2 regions of the Streptomyces anatolicus genome follow, and region 2 is predicted to be linked to the other one. Evidence: riboswitches for the same ligand, from Rfam matches in the RefSeq annotation. Region 2 holds a riboswitch; the other holds the start of a gene.
The links. A riboswitch is a leader RNA that binds a small molecule or an ion and turns the genes downstream of it on or off. The one in region 2 is predicted to bind cyclic di-AMP.
Positions count from the first base shown of each region.

Region 1: linked by a shared signal. The riboswitch ahead of GKQ77_RS17130 (C40 family peptidase) and the one ahead of GKQ77_RS05585 (C40 family peptidase) in region 2 are both predicted to bind cyclic di-AMP.

Region 1 covers NZ_WMBF01000171.1:7,095-11,282, forward strand. The annotation lists gene GKQ77_RS17120 (LysR family transcriptional regulator) at 1-236, opposite strand, end outside; gene GKQ77_RS17125 (LysE family translocator) at 430-1,053, shown strand; gene GKQ77_RS17130 (C40 family peptidase) at 1,101-1,574, opposite strand; cyclic di-AMP (ydaO/yuaA leader) riboswitch at 1,578-1,745, opposite strand; gene GKQ77_RS17135 (urease subunit gamma) at 2,553-2,855, shown strand; gene GKQ77_RS17140 (urease subunit beta) at 2,873-3,217, shown strand; gene GKQ77_RS17145 (urease subunit alpha) at 3,210-4,188, shown strand, end outside.
Region 2 covers NZ_WMBF01000029.1:20,709-24,896, reverse strand. The annotation lists gene pcrA (DNA helicase PcrA) at 1-1,766, opposite strand, end outside; cyclic di-AMP (ydaO/yuaA leader) riboswitch at 2,009-2,164, shown strand; gene GKQ77_RS05585 (C40 family peptidase) at 2,173-3,408, shown strand; gene GKQ77_RS05580 (hypothetical protein) at 3,505-3,858, opposite strand.

The DNA.
Region 1 (4,188 bases), on a different contig from region 2:
GCCCGCTCCATCTCGTCGAGCACCCGGCGGGCGTGGCCCACGAGCAGCTCACCCGCGCCGGTCAGGCGGGCCCCGCGGTGGTGGCGTACGAGGAGGGCGGTGCCCGCCTCCCGTTCCAGTTTGGCCAGCTGCTGGGACAGGGCGGGCACGGTGTAGCCAAGACGCTCGGCGGCCCGGGTGATCGAACCGGCCTCGGAGACCGCGACGAGTGCGGCGAGCCGTGTGGGGTCGTACATGGAGACCGTCCTCCCTCCGGCGTGCGCCTCGGGCCGGGGACGCGGCCTGAACGTCCGCGTCAACGTCCGCCCGGATGTCTGCGTCGACGTCCGCCCAGATGTCCGCCTGAATGTCCGCCTAAACGTCTGCTTAAGGCAGACCCAGGATATTCGACATACCCGCTGAAGGCCTCCGCGCGGCAGGGTGACTCGCATGGACGCACAACTGATCGCCTTCACCGGCGTCGCCGCGGGCATGGTCGTGATGCCGGGCGCCGACTTCACCGTCGTCGTACGCAACGCCCTCGCCTCACGGCGGGCCGGGGTCGCCTGCGCGGTCGGCGTCGCCGCCGGGCTCGTCGTGCACACGGCACTGGCGGTCGCGGGGGTCGCGGCGGTCCTCACGGCCGTCCCCGCGCTCTTCAAGGCGCTGCAAGTGGCCGGTGGGGCCTATGTGCTCTACCTCGCCTTCCGCGCGCTGCTCTCCGCGGCGCGGGCGCGCACCGCGTCGGGCGAGCCTGTGGTGCGGGGCGGCGGTCTGCGCGAGGGCTTCCTCACCAACGCCCTGAACCCGAAGGCGTCGATCACGTTCCTCAGCGTGCTGCCGCAGTTCGTGCCCGACGGCAGCCCCGCGATGCCGAGGACCCTGCTGCTGGCGGCCATCGTCGTGGCGTTCGCCCTGCTGTGGTTCCCGGTGGTGGCCCTCTTGGTCGACCGCCTCGGGGGCCGGCTGCGCAGGCCGCCGGTGGCCCGCGCCATCGAAGCGGGCACCGGCGCCGCGCTCGGCGCACTGGGTGTGGTGCTCCTGCTCGAACCCCTGGTGCCCCTAGTGGCGTGACGCCGCACGGCCGCTCGGGACGCGGCCGTACGGCGGGGCGGGCAGGGTCAGCGGACCCGGCCGTACCAGACGCTCTTGGTCCAGATCTTCTCCAGGCGCACGACGGCCCCCTTCTTGGGCGAGTGCCAGATACGGCCGTTGCCCGCGTAGATACCGACGTGGTAGACGTTGCGGCCCGAGTGGAAGAAGACGAGGTCGCCGCGGGTCCGCTGGGACTTGGTGATGTGCCGGGTCTTGTTGTACTGCGCGGCGGCGGTGCGCGGCAGCTTCTTGCCCGTGCGCTTGAACGAGTACAGCGTCAGGCCCGAGCAGTCGAACCGGTTGGGCCCGGCGGCGCCGTAGCTGTACGGGGAGCCCTTCTTGGACGCCGCGATCTTGAGCGCCTTCGTCCCGTGGGTGGCTGCCTCCGCTTCCGACGTGAGCCCGGGGGCCACGAGGGTGCCGCCTACGACGGCGAGCGTGAGAGCCGATGCGGCACCCGTCCTGCTGAGCAGCGACGGAACGTGATTCAGCGCGGTCATGCGTAACCCTTCGTCAGCCGCCTGTGAAGGATGACCTGTCGGGTTCGGGCAGGCGAAGATGCCCGGCCGCGTCGTGCTCTGCGGCTTCACCCCAAGGGCGTCGTCCGGACTTTCCGGACGGGCCCGCCGTGCTTGGGTCCTCCACTCCTGCCGGTGCACCGATGTCGACCGGTCATCCGGGCGGCGGCAGGACTCGGCGTCCGCCCGGATCGCCCCGCCGCTGTGGCGGAGGCTTGTCGTCGGAAGGGATCTTGACCCGAAAACGACTCGAAAACCGAGTCGAAACGGCGTTTTGTGAGGCTACTCACGACTGACCTGTTCGGGTGGACACTGCCGAATTCGACTCGTCGGCACCTGGTCTGACGAGGTCTCCACCAGCAGCGGAACGGTTCATTCCGCCGTCTTCATACACGCTGTGCGCAACTCTCGACCGCGTGATGAAGGGCCTTTGAATACGCCAACTGGGGTAGCCCGTCTGGTCCGTTTCAAATCGGACCCGGACGTTCCGAAGTGGCGGAGGGCTCGCTCGCGGGCGTGTCGGGGGCGGAGTGCACCTCGCTCTCGCCCCGCTGGTGGATGAGGGCCGGCGCGTCCCGCAAGGCGGTCGCCCGGCCGACCAGGTCGACGACTTCGAGGTGACGGAGGCAACTCAACCTCGGCGCGCGACAATTCGGGCGGCGGCGACAGTTCGGGCGGCGTCCGTGGCGCCGCAGTCACGCCCGATGACGGGTCGCCGAGCAGCACCGGCAGGCACTGGCTGGTATGGCGTGTCCCAGCTGACGGTCATGGGTCGGTCAACGGCTGGTTAACCTCGTTGAAACTCCTCCCAACTACCCTCCCCTCCCACGCCACCAGGGGTTTTCGTAGCGAGGGCGCGCAAGATCGCGCGTATTCGCTGTGTGTTACATCTATACCCGTCGCGGTGGCCGCGGCAGCCGGACCCCGCACGGTTCGGACGAGGACTGTGAGGTGGGACGCGTGCAACTGACCCCGCACGAGCAGGAGAGACTGCTCATCCATGTGGCGGCGGACGTGGCCGAGAAGCGAAGGGCGCGGGGACTGCTGCTCAACCACCCCGAGTCGATCGCCCTCATCACCTCCCACATCCTCGAGGGCGCCAGGGACGGCCGCACGGTCGCCGAGCTGATGTCGTCGGGGCGCAGGGTCCTCACCCGCGACGACGTCATGGAGGGCATCCCCGAGATGATCCACGACGTCCAGGTCGAGGCCACCTTCCCGGACGGCACGAAACTCGTCACCGTCCACGACCCGATCGTCTGACGGGGGTCACGCGCCTCATGCATGCCGCGCCGCACGGCACGGGCCACGGCCTCGTACCCGGAGAGATCCTCTTCGCGGACGAGCCCGTCCCCTTCAACGAGGGCCGCGAGGTCACCCGCCTCCTGGTCCTCAACGCCGCCGACCGCCCCGTCCAGGTCGGCTCCCACTACCACTTCGCCGAGGCCAACCCTGGTCTGGACTTCGACCGCGGCGCCGCGCACGGAAAGCGGCTCAACATCGCCGCGGGAACAGCCGTGCGCTTCGAGCCCGGAATCCCCGTCGACGTCGAACTCGTCCCGCTGGCCGGCAAGCGCGTCGTGCCCGGCCTGCGCGGCGAGACCGGAGGTGCCCTCGATGCCTGAGCTGTCCCGCGCCGTCTACGCCGACCTGTTCGGCCCCACGACCGGCGACCGGATCCGGCTCGCCGACACCGATCTGCTCATCGAGATCGAGGAGGACCGCGCGGGCGGCCCCGGCCGGTCCGGCGACGAGTCGGTGTTCGGCGGTGGCAAGGTCATCCGCGAGTCGATGGGCCAGTCCCGCGCCACCCGCGCCGAAGGGGCCCCGGACACCGTCATCACGGGCGCGGTGATCATCGACCACTGGGGGATCGTCAAGGCCGACATCGGCATCCGGAACGGCCGCATCACCGGCATCGGCAAGTCCGGCAACCCCGACACGATGGACGGCGTCCACCCCGACCTCGTCATCGGCCCGGAGACCGAGGTCCTCGCGGGCAACGGCAAGATTCTCACCGCCGGCGGCATCGACACGCACATCCACTTCATCTCGCCGACCATCGTCGACGAGGCTCTCGCCTCCGGCGTCACCACGCTCTTCGGCGGCGGCACGGGCCCCGCCGAGGGCAGCAAGGCGACCACGATCACCCCGGGCGCCTGGCACCTGGCACGGATGTTCGCCGCCATGGAGTCGAGCCCGGTCAACATCGGCTTCCTCGGCAAGGGCAACACCGTCAACGCCGAGTCCATGCACGCCCAGCTCCGCGCCGGCGCCGTCAGCTTCAAGATCCACGAGGACTGGGGTGCCACACCCGCCGCCATCGACGCCTGCCTGAACGTCTGCGAGGAGACCGGCGCTCAACTCGCCGTCCACACCGACACGTTGAACGAGGCGGGCTTCATCGACGCCACCTTCGACGCGGTCGCGGGCCGTACCCTGCACGCCTTCCACGTCGAGGGCGCGGGCGGCGGGCACGCCCCCGACATGATCACCGCGGTCTCGCTGCCGAACATGCTGCCAAGCTCGACCAACCCCACCCGCCCGCACACCGTCAACACCGTCGAGGAACACCTCGACATGCTGATGGTCTGCC
Region 2 (4,188 bases):
AGGGCGACGGCAGCGAGTTCCTGGAGGTTCTCGATGCGGGTCTCGTCCTGCGGGTCGGTCGACGCCTGCAACTCTGCCAGGTACCCGGTCCGTTCGAGTACGGCCTCCAGGACGACGGCCGGGCCCGCGCCGGACTCGACGACGGTCCGCAGCTCCTCCATGAGCGTGTTGAACCGCTTGACGGCGTTGGTCGAGCGGGCCGCCATGCCGTACGCCTCGTCGACGCGGCGCAGCGCCTGCGGGAAGGAGATCTTCTCGCGCTGCGAGAGCGCGTCGATCATCGCCTCGGCGCGGTCGCCGATGCCCCTCTTGGGGACGTTGAGGATGCGCCGCAGCGGGACCGCGTCCTCGGGGTTGGCGAGAACGCGCAGGTAGGCCAGGACGTCGCGGACCTCCTTGCGCTCGTAGAAGCGGACGCCGCCGACGACCTTGTAGGGCAGGCCGACGCGGATGAAGATCTCTTCGAAGACACGGGACTGCGCGTTCGTGCGGTAGAAGATCGCGACGTCGCCGGCCTTCGCGTCGCCCGCGTCCGTGAGCCGGTCGATCTCGTCGGCGACGAACTGTGCCTCGTCGTGCTCGGTGTCGGCCACGTAACCGGTGATGCGGGCGCCCGCGCCCTGGTTGGTCCAGAGGTTCTTCGGGCGGCGGCTCTCGTTCCGCTCGATGACCGCGTTCGCCGCGGTGAGGATCGTCTGCGTGGAGCGGTAGTTCTGCTCGAGGAGGATCGTCGTCGCGTCGGTGTAGTCCTCCTCGAACTGGAGGATGTTGCGGATGGTGGCGCCGCGGAAGGCGTAGATCGACTGGTCCGCGTCACCCACCACGCACAGCTCGGCCGGGTCGTCACCCTCGCCTCCGGAGGGGCCGACCAGCTCGCGCACCAGGGCGTACTGGGCGTGGTTCGTGTCCTGGTACTCGTCGACCATGACGTGGCGGAAGCGGCGGCGGTAGTGCTCGGCGACGTCCGGGAAGGCGCGCAGGAGGTGGACCGTCGTCATGATCAGGTCGTCGAAGTCCATCGCGTTCGCCTCGCGCAGACGCGACTGGTACATGGCGTAGGCCTGGGCGAGGGTCTTCTCGAAGCCGTCGGCGGCCTGGACCGCGAAGTCCTCCTCGTCGATCAGCTCGTTCTTCAGGTTCGAGATCTTGGCGCTGAAGGACTTCGGCGGGAACTTCTTGGGGTCGAGGTCGAGATCACGGCAGACCAGGGCCATCAGACGCTTGGAGTCCGCGGCGTCGTAGATCGAGAAGGAGGACGTGAAGCCCAGCTTCTTGTACTCGCGACGCAGGATGCGGACGCAGGCGCTGTGGAAGGTCGACACCCACATCGCGTTGGCCCGGGGGCCGACGAGGTGCTCGACGCGCTCCTTCATCTCGCCCGCGGCCTTGTTCGTGAAGGTGATCGCGAGGATCTGGCCGGGGTGCACACCGCGCTCGGCGAGGAGGTACGCGATGCGGTGGGTCAGGACGCGCGTCTTGCCGGAACCGGCGCCCGCGACGATGAGCAGCGGGGAGCCCGCGTGCACGACGGCCGCGCGCTGGTTCTCGTTCAGCCCCTCCAGGAGCGTCGCCGGGTCGATGACCGGGCGCGGGGCTCCGTCGCGGTAGTGCGTATCCCGGCCCATGGGCACGTCGAACTTCCCGCTGAACAAGTCGTCCGGAACCGGTTCCGGAGCGCTGTCCTCGGGCGGCGGCGGGGGCTCTTCGTCCGCGGCCCGGGAAGGCTGCAGGTCCGCCAGGAAGCTGTCATCAAAGAGGCTGCTCATCGCCTCCCGAGTCTAGGCGGCCCCACTGACAACCCGCCCCGGGTTCCGGTCACCGGACTCCACTTACGCCCCGCCCGCGGCCGGTCACGCTCCGCCACGCCACTGCGGGCCCGCCTCCCGGCCCTCGTAAAGTCACGGAAATGTATCGGGCATATCGAACATCAACCTTCACACGTGCCACACAAGTTGGCTAGCGTGCTGCGCGGGCCGCTCGTCCCCCACCGGCGAACCCCGCCGGGAACGGGTGGCCTCCGCCGAGTCCGACATGTTCGGAGCCGGGGACCCGCCGAGAACTTGGGGTGAATCGGTCCCGTACTTCGTACGGGACTGTAGGGCAACCTTCCGGACCACCCGCCCGAACCCGACAGCTAACCCGGTAGGCGGTCTACGGAAGGAGTCGCCTCCCTTGGCGTCGCACCGCAAACCGCGGGCCCGGTCAGCCGGCGTACGCACCACCCCGGCCGTCGGCATCACCACGGCGGCCCTCACGTCCGTGGCGCTCTTGTCGCAGAGCGCGCAGGCAGCACCCTCCTCGCCGGCGAAGCCCAGCCTCGAAGAGGTGCGCAAGAAGGTCGACGACCTCTACCACCAGGCGGGCGTGGCTACCCAGAGGTACAACTCGGCCAAGGAGAAGACCGAGAAGCAGCGCAAGAGGGTGGGCCGTCTCCTCGACGACGTGGCCAGGCGCGCGGACAGGCTGAACGAGGCGCGCCAGCAGCTCGGCTCCTTCGCCGCCGCCCAGTACCGCACGGGCGGCGCGTCCCAGACGGCCACGATGATGCTCGCCGACGACCCGCAGGGCTACTTCGACCAGCACCACCTGGCGGACCGGCTCACCTCGCGGCAGAAGAAGGCCGTCGACGACTACCAGGCGGAGCAGGCATCGGCGACGAAGCAGCGTACGAAGGCGGCGAAGAGCCTCAAGACGCTCAGCGAGTCCCGGGACGACCTCAGGACGAGCAAGCGGGCCGTACAGAAGAAGCTGGGCGAGGCGCGCGGGCTGCTGTCGGAGCTGACCGCCGAGGAGAAGGCGCGGCTCGCCGTGATCGAGCGGGAGAAGAAGCGGGAGGCGAAGCGCAAGGCCGAGGAGCTGGCCCGCAAGCAGGCCGCGGAGGCGGAGCGCAAGCGCGAGGCGGAAGAGGCGGCGCAGAAGGAGAAAGAGCAGGGGCAAGCGCAGGGGCAAGGGGACGAGGGCCAGGGCCAAAGGCAGGACCAGGGCGGGGGCTCCGGCTCAGGCACCGGTACAGGTACCGGCACGGGCACCGGCACCGGCAGCACGGACGGCGGCTACGCCACCAAGGCCGCGAAGGTGACCCGCTTCGCCGAGGCCCAGATCGGCAAGCCGTACGTCTGGGGCGCCACGGGACCCGACTCGTACGACTGCTCAGGGCTCACCCAGGACGCCTGGAAGGCCGCCGGCATCTCGCTGCCGCGCACCACATGGGACCAGGTGAAGGCCGGCACGACCGTGAAGACCGCCGACGCCGAACCCGGTGACCTGGTCTTCTTCTACGACGACATCAGCCACGTAGGGATCTACATCGGCGACGGCAAGATGATCCATGCCCCGAAGCCGGGCACGAACGTACGTGTCGAGTCGATCTACTACATGCCGATCCACAGCGTGGTACGCCCGGCCTGACCACAAAAGCGCCCTCTACGCGCGTGGCCCACGCTCTTCCGGGAGTGTGGGCCACGCGCGTAGAGGGCGCTCAGGGGCGTTCGTACGCGGGGGCCATCAGGTCCACAGGACGGCGATGAAGATGTTCGCCGTGGTCAGCAGCCCCACCGCTCCGAACATGCCCTTGTCGACCTTCTCCTCGTCCCGCTTCACATAGACCAGCGCGAGGATCACGATCAGCACGGCCATCTTGATGCCGATCTTGAGGTTGTTGACCGTGTTGTCGTCCGCCTGGTTGAGGCCCACCAGGGCCACACCGGTGACGAGCATGATCAACGCGCCGTGCAGCATCGCGGGGCTGAAGCGGGCGGTGCCCTGGCCCATCTGCTTCATCTGGGTCAGGAAGCCGCCCAGGAGCGAAGCGATGCCGATGATGTGCAGGCCGACGAAGAGATGGATGAGTACGTCCATGAGGCCGGAGCCTAGCCGGGCCCCCACCGCTCCCTGTAGGCGGCCCTATACCACTCCGCTACGGGCGGGGTGGGCACAAACGACGCATTGGTCACAGTTGCGAGCGAGGAGTGCACCGACCCGCCCTCGGTACGGACAGATGCGGTCGCTGTTCCGCCCACTTATGCCGATTACGCGCAATCCGGCGCCGGGCCGTGACCGCCAGGTTTAGCGTCCTCCACCAGGTGACCGGCTCCCCACCGCCGCCCGCCGAGGGCGGCAGTCGGCCACCACCGCCGAGAAATCCGGCGGCGGCGCGCTCCCCCTGTGCGGGCCGCCGCCGGACAGGTA